2 regions of the Mycobacterium sp. SMC-11 genome follow, and region 1 is predicted to be linked to the other one. Evidence: predicted binding sites of a transcription regulator. Region 1 holds the regulator's gene; the other holds the start of a gene.

Region 1 (7,121 bases):
CGCCGAAACCGGTCAGCGACTGCTGTTTTCGGCGACGCTGGACAACGGGGTCGACAAGTTGGTTCGGCGTTTCCTGCGGAACCCGGTGTCGCACTCCGTCGATGAACTCGACGCGCCTCCTCCGGCGATGACCCATCACGTGTTCCACGTGTCCGGCCTGCAGGACAAGAAGGACCTCGTCCAGCTGCTGGCGTCGGGCACCGGGCGGCGAATCCTGTTCCTGCGGACCAAGCATCAGGCCCGGAAACTGGCCCGCCAGCTCACCGAGTCCGGCGTGCCGTCGGTCGACCTGCACGGCAACCTGTCGCAACCGGCCCGCGAACGCAATCTCGCGGCGTTCGCCGATGGGGACGTTCGGGTTCTGGTGGCCACCGATATCGCCGCCCGCGGTGTGCACGTCGACGAGGTCGAATTGGTGGTCCATGTGGACCCGCCCGCCGAGCACAAGGCTTACCTGCACCGTTCCGGGCGCACGGCACGGGCCGGCAGCGCCGGCGACGTCGTCACCGTCGTTCTGCCCGAGCAGCGCAGAGAGACCCAGGTGCTGCTGCGCCGCGCGGGAATCAGCGTCGCCCCGCAGCAGGTGGCAGCCGATTCCGCTTCGGTGCTCGAGTTGGTGGGGGAGGTGGCGCCGTTGCGGGCGCCCGTTCCGGTGGCCCCCAAGGTCGCCCCGCCGGCACGCGCCAAGGCGTCGCCGGGCCAGACTTCGCCGGGCCAGTCCGGTCGCCCGCGGCGCCGTCGTGGCGGCAGCGGCGGCGCCGCGCAGCCGGCTGCGCAGGCCGACGGCCGGCGTCGGCAGCGCGGAGGCGCCGCATCGCGTCGGCAAGGTGGGGTAGCGCGCTAGCGCTGACACCCACCACCGCGTCGCCCAACCATCCGGTTGGTCTATTCTCGTCGGAAAGATCAGTCGACCGGAGGTCAGGCAATGAGTGCCGCAATCAAGTACCAGCGAACCCTGTTCGAGGCCGAACACGACCTGTTCCGGGAGTCGTTCCGCGCCTTCCTGGACCGCCACGCCGCGCCCTACCAGGAGGAGTGGGAGAAGGCCAAGATCGTCGACCGCTCGGTGTGGCTCGAGGCCGGCAAACAGGGTTTCTTGGGCATGGCAGTGCCCGAGGAGTACGGCGGCGGCGGCAACCCGGACTTCCGCTACAACACGATCATCACCGAGGAAGTCACCGCGGGCCGCTACAGCGGGTTGGGTTTCAGCCTGCACAACGACGTCTGCGCGCCGTATCTGCTGGAGCTGTGCAACGAGGAGCAGAAGCAGCGCTGGCTGCCGAAGTTCTGCACCGGTGAGCTGATCACCGCGATCGCCATGACCGAGCCGGGCACCGGCAGCGACCTGCAGGGCATCAAGACCCGCGCGGTCAAGCACGGTGACCACTATGTGCTCAACGGCTCCAAGACGTTCATCACCAACGGCATCCACTCCGACCTGGTGATCGTCGTCGCCCAGACCGACCCCGACAAGGGCGCGCAGGGCTTCTCGCTGCTGGTCGTGGAGCGCGGCATGGAGGGCTTCGAGCGCGGCCGCCACCTGGACAAGATCGGTTTGGATGCCCAGGACACCGCCGAGCTGTCCTTCACCGACGTGCACGTCCCGGTGGAGAACCTGCTCGGCGAGGAGGGCAAGGGCTTCATCTACCTGATGCAGAACCTGCCGCAGGAGCGGATCTCGATCGCGATCATGGCGGCCGGGGCGATGGAGGCGGTACTGGAGCAGACGATCCAGTACACCAAGGAGCGCAAGGCGTTCGGCAAGCCGATCGGCAGTTTCCAGAACAGCCGGTTCCTGCTGGCCGAGCTGGCCACCGAGGCCACCGTGGTGCGGATGATGGTCGACGAGTTCGTGAAGCTGCACCTGGACAAGAAGCTGACCGTCGAGCAGGCCGCGATGGCCAAGTGGTATTCGACCGAGAAGCAGGTGCACCTGATCGACCGCTGCCTGCAGCTGCACGGTGGATACGGCTACATGCGCGAATACCCGGTCGCGCGGGCTTATCTGGATGCCCGTGTTCAGACCATTTACGGCGGCACGACCGAGATCATGAAAGAGATCATCGGCCGCAGCCTCGGCGTCTAGCCGAGGCAATCGGGAACGAGTTGGCGCCCAACCGGGCGCTGCCAGGGGCGCTACCTGCATGTTTGGTAGCGCCCCTCGTTCCGTTCAGGGCAGCGGCTTTTGCATCGTTTCAGCATCGGCTGGGTATCTGTTTCCGCAATATCGATGACTTGGCTTCGAAACTCGGGCCGATTGCGGGAAAGTCTATGCCGGAAACATTTGCGTCGATAACGTCGATAAAGATGCCTGGGAGGGCTGGTGACTAGTCGGAAAGATCGGTTCGGCAAGACGGCGGTGCGCATGGCGCTCGGCCTGGCGGCGACGGTCACCGTGCTCTTGTCGGTGCAGACCGCTGCGGCGACGCCCGACAGCGATGCCCACGACGCCATCACGGCGGCATGGCAAGCGGCTGGTGGCGACGGGTCGCCGCTGGGTGCCCCCAAGGGGGACGTGCATCCGGCCGGTGTCGGATTCGCCCAGGACTTCGCCGGTGGCACCATCTTCTTCACCCCGGAGACCGGAGCCAAGGCGCTCTACGGCGCGATCCTGGACAAGTACGAGGCACTGGGCGGTGCGGCCGACAACGGCCTCGGCTTCCCCAGCAGCGATGAGGTGCCCGGCCTGGTTCCCGACAGCCGGGTGGCCATCCTGTCCGGCGCCGACAACCCGGTGATTTTCTGGACGCCCGAGCACGGCGCGCACGTGGTGCGCGGACCCATCAACGCCGGCTGGGACAAGCTGGGCAGCTCGACCGGGGCGCTCGGGGTCCCGGTCGAGGACGAGAGCTACGATGGCGCCGTCGTCACCCAGAAGTTCAGCGCCGGAACACTGTCCTTCGACAGCGCGACCAGGACGTTCACCACGGTTCCGCCGGAGCTGGCGGCGCAGCTGGCGGATGTGCAGGCCCAGGTCGACGCGACCGCGGCCATCGATCAGGCCTGGCGCAGCGCCGGCGGGCCCGCCGGCGCACTTGGGGCCAAGCAGGGCGATCAGTACCCCGTCGGTGACAACGGCGGCGTGGGTCAGGACTTCGCCCACGGCAAGGTCTATTTCAGCCCGGTCACCGGAGCCAATGCCGTCCTAGGCGACGTGCTGGCCAAGTACGAGTCGCTGGGCGGTCCGGCCGGTAGCGACCTGGGTTTCCCGATCACCGGCACGGTTGACGGAGCGATCTCGGGCAGCAAGTTCAATTCGTTCGCCGCCGACGACGAGCCGGTGATCTTCTTCAGCCCCGACAACGGCGCCTTCGTGGTGCGCGGCGCGATGAAGTCTGCCTGGGACAAGCTCGACGGAGCTTCCGGAAAGCTGGGCGCCCCGGTGGGGGACCAGACCGTCGAAGGTGACGTGGTGTCGCAGAAGTTCACCGGCGGATCGATCGCCTGGAACCAGGCGAACAACACCTACAGCAGCGAACCGGCCGAGCTGGCGCAAGCGCTGTCGGGCCTGCAGATTCCCGGGACGAACCTGCCCGACGGGAGCAAGTCGACAGCGACTGGCGCAGCCAAGGAAACGCACTGGAACTGGATGTGGGTGCTGATCCCGGTTGTAGTGCTGGCAGTGTTGGGCGCCCTCGCCGGGGCTGCGATGTGGTGGCAGCGGCGTCGGCCGGCCGCTGTGCTGCCGGGCTCGCCGGTTGCAGTGCCGGCCCCGGTCGCCGACGACTACGACGACGATGACGAGCAGTGGGCCCACCAAGACCGGCGCGACGACCACCGCGACGATCACCGCGAGCACGAGGGCACCGTCCGGCTTCCGAGTCGCTACGGCGCCTCCGCCGCGCCGTACGCGTCCGAGCCCGAACTGCCCGTCTCCTCGATTCCGGATGCGCCGTGGCTGCACTACGGCGAGCACGAAAGCGAGGCGGAGGTCGACGACGATGACGACACCGACACCGCCCCCACCCGGGTGGTGACCGAAGAAGATTTCGGCACCGGTCGGCATGCCGTGGGGCACGGCGGTGGCGGGGCGGACCCACGGGGGTTCGGCGCTGTCGCAGAGCCCCGTAGGTTCGGCGGTGGCACGGACACCCGCACCTTCGGCGGTGGTGGCGAACCGCGCAACTTCGGTATCGACGAATCGGTACACCCGGTGATGCACCTGCCGCTGGACGACCCGTATCAGCAGCCGAACGGCTACCCGATCAAGGCGAACATCGGCTCGGGGCTCTACTACACCCCGCAGAACGCGCTGTATGACGACACCCTCGCCGAGATCTGGTTCGCCACCGAGGATGCCGCGCGGCTCAACGGCTTCACCAGGGCCGGCTGATCACCGCAGCGGCAGCGGCAGGTCGCGTTCGCGCTGCGGGCGCGGGCCGAAGAGGCGCCGCTGCGCCGCGGTGATCGGGATGTCGTTGATGCTGGATTCGCGGCGGCTCATTCGGCCGTCGGCGGCGAACTCCCACAGCTCGTTGCCGTAGCTGCGCCACCACTGGCCGTCGGCGTCGCAGCATTCGTACTGATAGCGCACCGCGATCCGGTTGTCCTGGTAGCACCACAGCTCTTTGCGTAGTGCGTAGTCACGTTCGGCGGCCCACTTGCGCCGCAAAAATGCTTCGATCTCCGCGCGCCCGGTGAGGAACTCGTCCCGGTTGCGCCACACCGAGTCTTCTGTGTAGGCCAGCACCACACGTGCGGGATCCCGGGTGTTCCAGGCGTCCTCGGCGGCTTGGACCTTCTGTCGCGCCGACTCCGCATCGAACGGTGGGCACGGCGCGAACATGATCAGACCTTGCGGATGACGGTGACGACTTTGCCCAGCACCACCGCATCGTTGCCGGGTATGGGATCGAAAATGGGGTTGTGCGGCATCAGCCAGACCTGACCGCCGGTGCGTTTGAACGTCTTGACGGTTGCCTCGCCATCGATCATTGCGGCCACGATGTCGCCGTTGTCGGCGACGTTCTGCTGGCGCACCACAACCCAGTCGCCGTCGCAGATCGCGGCGTCCACCATCGATTCGCCGACCACCTTGAGCAAGAACAGCTCACCTTCACCGACCAGCTCGCGGGGGAGCGGGAAGACATCCTCGACGGCTTCCTCGGCCAGGATCGGCCCGCCGGCCGCGATCCGGCCCAGAACTGGAATGAAAGCGGGCTCGGGCAGCGCATCCGAACCGGCGAACTCGGTGCGTTGCGCGGCCTCGACGGCGCCGGTGATGTCGTCCTGGCCGCGGACGTCGACCGCGCGGGGCCGGTTGGGGTCACGGCGCAGATAGCCCTTGCGTTCGAGCGTGCGCAGCTGATGAGCAACCGAGGAGGTCGAGGTCAGCCCGACGGCATCGCCGATCTCGCGGATGCTCGGCGGGTAACCCCGCTCGTTCACCGAAGCGCGGATGACGTTCAGGATCGTGCGCTGCCGCGCGGTCAGCGCTGAGTCCGGGCCCGCCGGGTTACTGCTGCTGTCACTCATGGGGGCGAATCTAGTCGCATAGCTGCGATTAATCAAACATGTGTTCGAGGTGTGTCGCGCGGGCGTTCGAAAGCGTCGACGACTTGTCGGACCCCTTCGCTAATGTTTTCGACAACGATTCGATCACGTGTTCGGACATCGAACATACAATCGATTAGTATTCGAACAGTCGAGCGAACAGGGTCGCCGACGCCGAGTGAGGGAGAACCGCACATGATGCTCATCGAGACGATCGCCCCGACGTTCGAGCAGACCCGCAACGAGCGGGCCCAGCTGCATCGCGGTCCTCGGACCTCGGGCCGCGCATACCCGATCCGCACCCAGCCGGCGCGGCTGGTCCGGCCGCGGCCCGGCGGCGCCCCGCTACGGCACCGCGGTTCCGGGGTGCTGATGTCCCGTGCGCCGCACCGGCCGCAGCCCGTCAAGGCCATCACCCCGGCGACCACCGTCGTGCTGGCTCTGGTCGCCGCCGGTATCACTGTGTGGCTCGGGCTGATCGCCCAGTTCGGCGCGGCAGCAGCCGGCGGTGCCTCCGCGGTGCCCGACCAGCTCGGCGTGGTGCGCGTCCAGAGCGGCGAGAGCCTGGCGCACCTGGCGGCCCGCGTCGCACCGGACGCGCCGGCCGGACAGGTCATCGAGCGCATCCGCGAGCTCAACAGCCTGGAGTCGGTGGCCCTGGACGCCGGCCAGACGCTGATCGCTCCGCTGGGCTGAGGTCGCCGTGTCGCTTCGGTCGCCGCTCGCGGCGACTGCGCAGCGCCGCCGGGAACCCGCGCAGGTACGCTCGCAGTTGTCCCAATGGCCCACGGTGCCCCAGCTGTCTGAGGGTGCGGGTTCCCGGCACGGCGAAGGAGCGGCAATGCACTGCCCGTTTTGTCGCCATCCAGACTCCCGGGTGGTGGATTCCCGCGAAGCCGATGAAGGCCAGGCCATTCGGCGCCGTCGGTCCTGTCCGGAATGCGGTCGCCGATTCTCCACGGTGGAAACCGCGGTGTTGGCCGTGGTCAAACGCAGTGGCGTCACCGAGCCGTTCAGCCGGGAGAAGGTCATGCGCGGCGTGCGCCGGGCCTGCCAGGGCCGCCAGGTCGATGACGATGCGCTGAATCTGCTGGCTCAGCAGGTGGAAGACGCTGTGCGAGCGGCAGGTTCGCCGGAGATTCCCAGCCACGAGGTGGGCCTGGCAATCCTGGGTCCGCTGCGTGAACTCGACGAAGTCGCCTACCTGCGATTCGCCTCGGTGTACCGATCCTTTTCCTCGGCCGCCGACTTCGAGCGGGAGATCGAGGCCCTGCGCGAACACCGCGAGATGCCCAGCACCAGTTGAGCCGTGCGGGCGTCACCGCGCACTACGCTGGCGCCATGGCACCCGAGTTGCATCCGAACCTTGTGGAGTTGGCCCCGCTGTTGGGCACCTGGTCGGGCCAGGGATCCGGGGTGTATCCCACGATCGCGTCATTCGACTACCTCGAAGAGGTGGTGTTCTCACACGTCGGCAAGCCGTTCCTGGTGTACAGCCAGAAGACCAAGTCGCCCGCCGATGGCCTGCCCCTGCATGCCGAGACCGGCTACCTGCGGGTGCCGCAACCCGGTCAGATCGAGTGGGTGCTGGCGCATCCCAGCGGTATCACCGAGATCGAGGTAGGCAG
Region 2 (7,121 bases), 1.5 Mb from region 1:
GCTTCGACCACCCGCCCACCAGTTCCACCAATTCGCCGAAGTCGTCGCCGAGACGGGCCACGATCGGAGCACATGCCGCGTCGGTCGCCGTCTCGACCGCCTCGCGCGCGGCGCGTCCGGCATCGCTGAGCACGCCGTCGCGCGCCAGACCGCGCTCGGCCAACCGGGCCTCGCCCCCGGACAAGTCGTCGTCGCTCCACGCCCGGGACCGGACGTAGGTGCGCGGCGGGAATCCGCGGTAGAGCTCGGTGATCAGGCCAATCTCGACACCATCGAATCCCGCTGCCACCCAGGCGTTCACGTGCGCGTCGCCACGGAATTCGCGCAGCTGGTCAGCCAACAGCCAGGCATCGGTGAGCGGCTCGCCGACCAGCCCGTCGGCAACCAGCCCGGCGAACAGCGGCTTGCCCGCCACCGAGAGACCATCGGCAGCGCGGCGCAGCAATTCCGCCGCGCGCTCGATGCCGTCAGGGGCTGCTCCCAAGACCCGACGCAGCTGAGCCACCGCACCTTCGGTACGCGCCGCCCGGATGGTCGGCGCGTCGGTCAACTTCCAGCCGTAGCCGACGGCGGGAACGACCACCGCCGGATTGAACACCCCGAACGTCGCGGCGATCACGTCGCCGGGCGCCTGCCCCAGCGCGGAGCCGCGGCTGCAGAAGTACGCTGGCCCGTCCGGCATTTCGACCCCATCGGTTGTTGCGGGGCTGGCACCGAAACCGAGCGCCGCGTAACCGCGGTGACACTCCGGGGAGAAGTACACCTGGCCGGCGAACGGCTCGATGGCGCTGGACAGTGCTCGCGACGGTGCGGAGGTCATCACCTCAGTGTGCCGCATGGGCCTTTTCCGCCGGTGTGTGCGTCGTCTCCGATAGGGTGCCAGTCATGCCGACACACAGTGCCCGGATGGTTCTCCGCTGGTCGATGACGATGGCGCTGGCCGGCGTGGCCGCCCTCGCAATGGCCGGCTGCGATGCCGCGCCGGGCGGCGGAACGGACATCCCGCGCCAGGTGACCGTGGTGGGCACCGGCGAGGTCCAGGGAATTCCGGACACGCTGACCACTGAGGCGGGTATCGAGTTCGTCGCCGGAGATGTCACCAGCGCGATGAACCAGACCAGCGAGCGTCAGCAGGCGGTGATCGACGCACTGGTGGATGCCGGTGTGGACCGCAAGGACATCAGCACCACCCAGGTCAGCCTGCAGCCGCAGTACGGCAATCCCGACGCCAGCGGGTCGGCCAACATCACCGGCTACCGGGCCGGCAACACCATCCGGGTCAAGGTCGAGCGCGATTCCGCCTCCCAGGTCCTGGCGGTGATCGTGCGAGCCGGCGGGGACGCCACCCGGATCAACGGGGTCAGCTACTCCATCGAGGACGATTCGGCGCTGGTGCGTGGCGCCCGGGAGCGGGCCTTCAACGACGCCAAGGACCGCGCCGAACAATACGCCCAGTTGTCGGGCCTGCGCCTCGGCCAGGTGATCTCGATCTCCGAGATCGCTGGCGAGACGCCGCCGACGCCGGTCGGGATGCCGATGCCCCGCGCGATGGCCGCCGCTCCCCCGGTCGAGCCCGGTCAGCAGACCGTGAGCTTCACCGTGACCGCGGTCTGGGAGCTGAGCTAAGACTCCTAACCTTCTGATCCGTGGTCGGATCACTCTTTAGTCCTTCCGACCGTGACGGCAGTTATCCACAAATGGCGGCCCTGTCAGAAAGTTTGAGTCAGTGGAATCCGCTATAATCGAACGTATGTTCGATCAGTCGGCGGGTTCCGTCTCCGGAGTCGGTGGCGCGGCTTAGTGAGCTGTTTGAGCGGCGGTATCCGTCGGTGACGTCGGAGTCGGCGGCGTTGGTGGATCGGGTGTGTGTGTCGGCGCGGGCGGAGAATCGGGCGGCGGCGGCGCAGTTGGTGGCGATCGGGGAGTTGTTTGCGCTGCGGTTGAGTCGCTGTGGTGAGACCGAAGTGTGGGCGGTCGATACCGAGGCGGCGGTGGCTGCGGAGGTGGCGGCGGCGTTGCGGATCAGCCAGGGGCTGGCGGCTAGTCGGTTGCATTACGCGCGGGTGATGCGTGAGGAGTTGCCGCAGGTGGCCGAGGTGTTCAAGGCCGGCGATATCGATATGCGGTTGTTTCAGACGATCGTGTATCGCACCGGGTTGATCACCGACCGGCAGGTGCTGGCGGTCGTTGATGGGCAGTTGGCGGCGCAGGTGGGTCGGTGGCCGTCGCTGACCAGGAGTCGGTTGGCGGCAAAGATCGACAAGATCGTGGCCCAGGCCGATGCCGATGCGGTGCGCCGCCGCAAAGAACGCCAAGCCCAGCGCGGGGTCGGCTTCAGCGATCAAGAGGGTGGGCTCACCGAGATCTACGGCAGCCTGTTCACCACCGATGCCCGTGCACTGGACAAGGCGCTGGATGCGTTGGCCGCCACGGTGTGTGAGCACGATCCGCGCACGCGTGAGCAGCGGCGTGCCGATGCGATGGGGGCGTTGGCGGCGCGGGCCGATCGGCTGGGTTGTCGCTGCGGGCGCCCGGACTGTGCGGCGGGAGGGCGGGCGGCGGCCTCACCGGTGTTGATTCATGTGATCGCTGAGCGGGCCAGCGTCGATGGGACTGGGGTTGCGCCGGGCTCGTTGGTCGGGGCCGAGGGGTTGATCCCGCCGGAGGTGGTTGCTGAGCTCGCCCGATCGGCCCGGTTGGTGTCGTTGGTGCATCCCGGCGATGCTCCGCCGGAGCCGGGGTATGTGCCGTCGAAGGCGTTGGCGGATTTTGTGCGGTGCCGGGATATGACGTGTCGTTGGCCCGGTTGTGACCGCCCGGCGCTCGACTGCGATCTGGACCATACGATTGCCTACGGTGACGGTGGGCCCACGCATGCGTCGAATCTCAAATGTTATTGCCGCACCCATCATTTGGTGAAGACGTTTTGGGGGTGGCGAGATCAGCAGTTGCCCGATGGCACGGTGATCCTGACGTCGCCGTCGGGGTGCACTTACGTCACCACCCCGGGCAGTTCGTGGCTGTTCCCGTACTTGTGCGTGCCCACCGGGGGCCTGCCGACACCGCGGCAGCGCGTCGATGACCGCTGTGGTGAGCGCACCGCGATGATGCCCCGCCGACGGCGCACCCGCGCCCAACACCGCGCGGCCCGTATCGCTACCGAACGCAACCAGAACCGCAAGGCCCGCGAAGCGCGACACGCTGCATTCGACGCCGTCTGGTTCCCCAAAGCCACCGCCGCCGCAGACGACGACCCACCACCCTTCTAACGGGACCCGTTGGTTCGGGTTGCGAGCGTGGGAACTTGCAACCACCGACAGTTGCTGGTCGTGGGATCGCCTCGCCTGCACCGGTGCCGCTTCGCCAGGCAGAACGCTCCGCCGTCGCCACATGGATTCGGCGACTCGCCGTCCCAATCATCGGTCACCGCGATGAAGCGAATCGGCAAAGTCTTCGGCGAGTACACCTCCGACAGCTCGGCGATGATCCCGAATTGAAAGGGAGTCAGAGGCGGGCGTACCAATGATGCTGAGGGCGCCCGCCTCCGTCGCTCACCTGACGAACACTCCGTTCGTCAGCTCATCCCGCCCGCAAACATTTCGACGAGGCTGACCAACGACGCGATGAGACCAACGCCCTCACCCGGGGCCGAGTACGGCATTCCCATCCCTACCATCTGCAGGTCGAGACCGAGCGAGTTGTAGATCGAACCACCGATGCTGCCGGAATCTGTTACTCCGGGTGTGAAAAGACCGCCGAAATCGAAGCTGGCCCCGAGGACCGCATTGCCTTCCGGGACCTGCAAAGCGTCGTTCAACATCGGAACCAACGCATCAAGGTTCAGAGTGGCCCCGTTGAAGAACGCGCCGACCATGTTCGCGGGCGTGGCCAACAGTTCTTGCAGCGCCGCCTCAAAATCACTGTCACCAACACTGTCGATGATCGACCCGATGCTGTTGATCAGCTCCACTCCGGGACTGAGCAGCGGGCCGACCAGTCCCATCAGCACGCCGCTCAACGGCGACGACAAGAGCGTCAGGATCGTGGCCGCGGGCTCGGCGGCTTCTACCGGCACGACCCCCATGCCCATGTCCATTCCGGCCAGGTACTGCAGACCCCAAAGATGGCTCCAGTCCAGAGTTTGTGCCGCCAGTTCCGAGCCCTCGGGGGTAGCGACGTCGACACCGAGGAAGGTCACCGCGGCAAAAGCCTCTTGCAGAGAACTTGGGAACCCGAAGTCAGCATCTTTGATTGCGTCGAAGATCTGGGTGGCGTTGGCGAGCGTGGTGTTGAAAACGTCAACCCATGGCCCGAACAGGTCGAGTGACGCGGTCAGTTGCACGGACGGCGGCGCTGAGACGGGAAGCGCTGGCATCACTGGGTTTACCGCGATCAATCCGGAAACGGCCAGGGCAGTTCCTCCGGCCATGAGGCCACAGAAGTCGATGCGGGGTACAAGGTAGTGAGAGTCACGAGACGGTGTCATGCCTAGTTTGTCGCGCGGCAGATGAGGTTGGTTCCTGCTTCAGAAGAGATTCTGAAGTGACGTACATCTAATTTTCAGGGCCGACCGAACTCGACGAGAGTGGTCGGCGCACGAAACCTCGCCAGACCACGCGTACGGTAGATCAGCGGAACCGCCGCGCCAAGCACCCTGCCCCGTCCGCGCGGCATGCCGAGCTCGGAGACGGCCCTGACCCCGGGCACCGCACGCAGTTGGTCGTAGTCATTTGCAGTGAACCAGAACGGCATTGGTGGCGCTGTGTAGTTGTCGCTGAGCTTGAAGCCACGGCGCGAGCGTGAGTAGGCACTCAACAACCTCGGCACACTGTCGAAGATCATCCGCCCGCCGGGAAACCTCCGGGCGCAGGCGGCGAACAGCTCGAACACCGCGTCGCGGTCCAGGTACTGCAGCAGCCCTTCGGCCGTGATCAACACATCGGCGGAATCGCCAACCTCGTCCATCCAGGAGTAGTCGAGCGCCGACTGGGCACAGTACCGCAGCCGGCTCGATTCTGGTAACAGCTGCTGTCGCAGCCGAACCACAGGCTGCAAATCCACCGAAAGCCAACGTAACTGACCGTTGTCGACCCGCCAGAAGCTGGTCTGCAAACCCTCGGCAAGGGCGACTACGGTGGCGCGCGGATACACCGCCAAGTATTCGCGCGTGGCCTGGTCGAACACCAACGCCCGCATCGCGGTGGCCTGGTGAGTCCTGCCGAAATCGGCGTAGTCGTACTCAAGGCTGTTGAACAGCTCGATCGCCATCGGGTCAACGATCAGCCCGTCAGACCGCTTCGCCTCGGCTGCCCGCTGATACAACGTCAGCAGCGCGGTCTCCGATATCCCATCGAGATGACGAGCGTCAATGACTGGCACGCCTTCAGACCGTACCCGCCGGACCCCCGCGGGTCGCTGCGAGAAATCTAACCGCAATCGACCGGAACTTTTCGATTCCCGTCTCCGACCACCTCGTTGGCGGGAACTGGCCCGCGCCTTGCGTTCCGCGGAATCCACGACATCAGAGGAGGTGCCATCCTGACCGCCCCGATCTGGATGGCAATGCCTCCCGAGGCGCACTCCGCCATGCTCGCCACTGGCCCAGGGCCAGGACCTCTGTTGGCAGCCGCCGCACAATGGCAGCAGCTCAGCGCCATCTACGACGACACCGCCGCCGAACTGACCCAGGTACTGGCCGGGGTGCAGACCGGCTCCTGGCAGGGCCCCAGCGCAACGGCCTATCTGGCCGCGCACACGCCGTATCTGACCTGGCTGGAGCAAGCGGCCGCCGACAGTGCCACGACTGCCGCACAACACCAGACGGCTGCCTCCGCGTATAGCGCCGCGGTGGCCGCAATGCCCAGTCTCGAAGAACTGGCCGCCAACCACGCGGTTCACGCGGTGCTGGTCGCCACAAATTTCTTCGGCGTGAACACCGTCCCGATTGCCGCCAACGAGGCCGACTACACGCGGATGTGGGTGCAGGCAGCCGAGACCATGTCCGTATATCAGGGCACCGCCACCGCGGCAGTGGCAGCGACACCGCCGATCCGCCCCGCTCCCCCCATCGTCTCCAATCCCGCACCGGCCACCTCCCCCGAAGGCGTTGCAGACGGCAATTGGCTGCAGGAACTCTCGCACGTCATCACCGAACTTCTCAACAACGCCGGCAATGTCGAAGAACTGCTGCGCATCTTCGAGGACTTCTTCCAGAACCTCGGTTTCAACCCGGCGATCGCTACCTTCCTGGCGGCGGTCGCGTTGGTGGCCTACGACGTGTTGTGGTACCCGTACTACGCGTCATACGGCCTGTTGCTGTTGCCGTTCTTCGCTCCCGCGCTCAGCGCGCTCAGCGCCTTGAAGTTGCTACCGCTGCTGAACGGCCAACAGATCACCGCTAATCAGGGGCCGGACATCCTCGCACCACGCGCCGGCGGGGGAAGCGTAGACCTTCCCGTTGCGGCGATCGTGGCACCGCCCGCTGCGGCCGGCTCCTCCGCTGCCCTGGCCGGCACCGCCGGTGCACCGGGACCGAACGCACCCATCGTCGCCCCGAGCGTCGACGGCGTTACCGCGCTGATCCACTACGTCGTCTCCGGTTGGGGACCACCCGGCGTCGAGACCGGACCCAAAGACGATATGGCAGCCTCCAACAGCGCTGCGGCTTCCAGCCGTGCGACCGCTCCGCGCGCTATCTCCACCGATGCCCGCAGCCGACGCAGCCGACGCAGCACCGGCCGGATTCGTATGCACGGCAATCGTTACGAGTTTCTCCAGGCCGGCGATGGCCCTCTCATGGCTACGGACTCCGCTGCCGGCCCCACCGAAAGACCCGAGGCCATTGCAGCAGTGGTGGCCTCCACCCGCGCCGCTGGGCTCACGGGGCGCGCTGACGAAATCCGGCGAGTTCCCATGTTGCCCACCAGCTGGTACGCCTCCGACCAGGTAGAGCAACTGACACAACCGATGAAGGACGGAAAAGACGAATGAACAAGGAAAGCCAGATCGGATGACGCTGACCGTCACAGGCACCGGTCTTGGAGCGGAGATCACCGGGGTTGACCCTAATGAGCTGAGCACCATCACCCGCGACGAGATTCGCGAGATCGTCTACGCCAACA

Evidence for each region. The regulator LexA, encoded in region 1, represses DNA repair genes until DNA is damaged. The targets are predictions, from matches to a motif close to CGAACANNTGTTCG.
Region 2: ACKY0X_RS20430 (HNH endonuclease signature motif containing protein) is a predicted target of LexA. The motif match lies at 1,744-1,757, and genes of this name have one in related genera.

Annotation. Positions count from the first base shown of each region.
Region 1 covers NZ_CP176430.1:2,850,789-2,857,909, reverse strand. The annotation lists gene ACKY0X_RS13430 (DEAD/DEAH box helicase) at 1-844, shown strand, start outside; gene ACKY0X_RS13425 (acyl-CoA dehydrogenase family protein) at 926-2,086, shown strand; gene ACKY0X_RS13420 (LGFP repeat-containing protein) at 2,366-4,333, shown strand; gene ACKY0X_RS13415 (nuclear transport factor 2 family protein) at 4,334-4,786, opposite strand; gene lexA (transcriptional repressor LexA) at 4,789-5,475, opposite strand; gene ACKY0X_RS13405 (LysM peptidoglycan-binding domain-containing protein) at 5,689-6,189, shown strand; gene nrdR (transcriptional regulator NrdR) at 6,335-6,799, shown strand; gene ACKY0X_RS13395 (peroxynitrite isomerase) at 6,835-7,121, shown strand, end outside.
Region 2 covers NZ_CP176430.1:4,303,994-4,311,114, forward strand. The annotation lists gene ACKY0X_RS20420 (SCO6745 family protein) at 1-820, opposite strand, end outside; gene ACKY0X_RS20425 (SIMPL domain-containing protein) at 886-1,626, shown strand; gene ACKY0X_RS20430 (HNH endonuclease signature motif containing protein) at 1,758-3,269, shown strand; gene gjpA (outer membrane porin GjpA) at 3,575-4,429, opposite strand; gene ACKY0X_RS20440 (class I SAM-dependent methyltransferase) at 4,561-5,379, opposite strand; gene ACKY0X_RS20445 (PPE family protein) at 5,563-6,990, shown strand; gene ACKY0X_RS20450 (TauD/TfdA dioxygenase family protein) at 7,010-7,121, shown strand, end outside.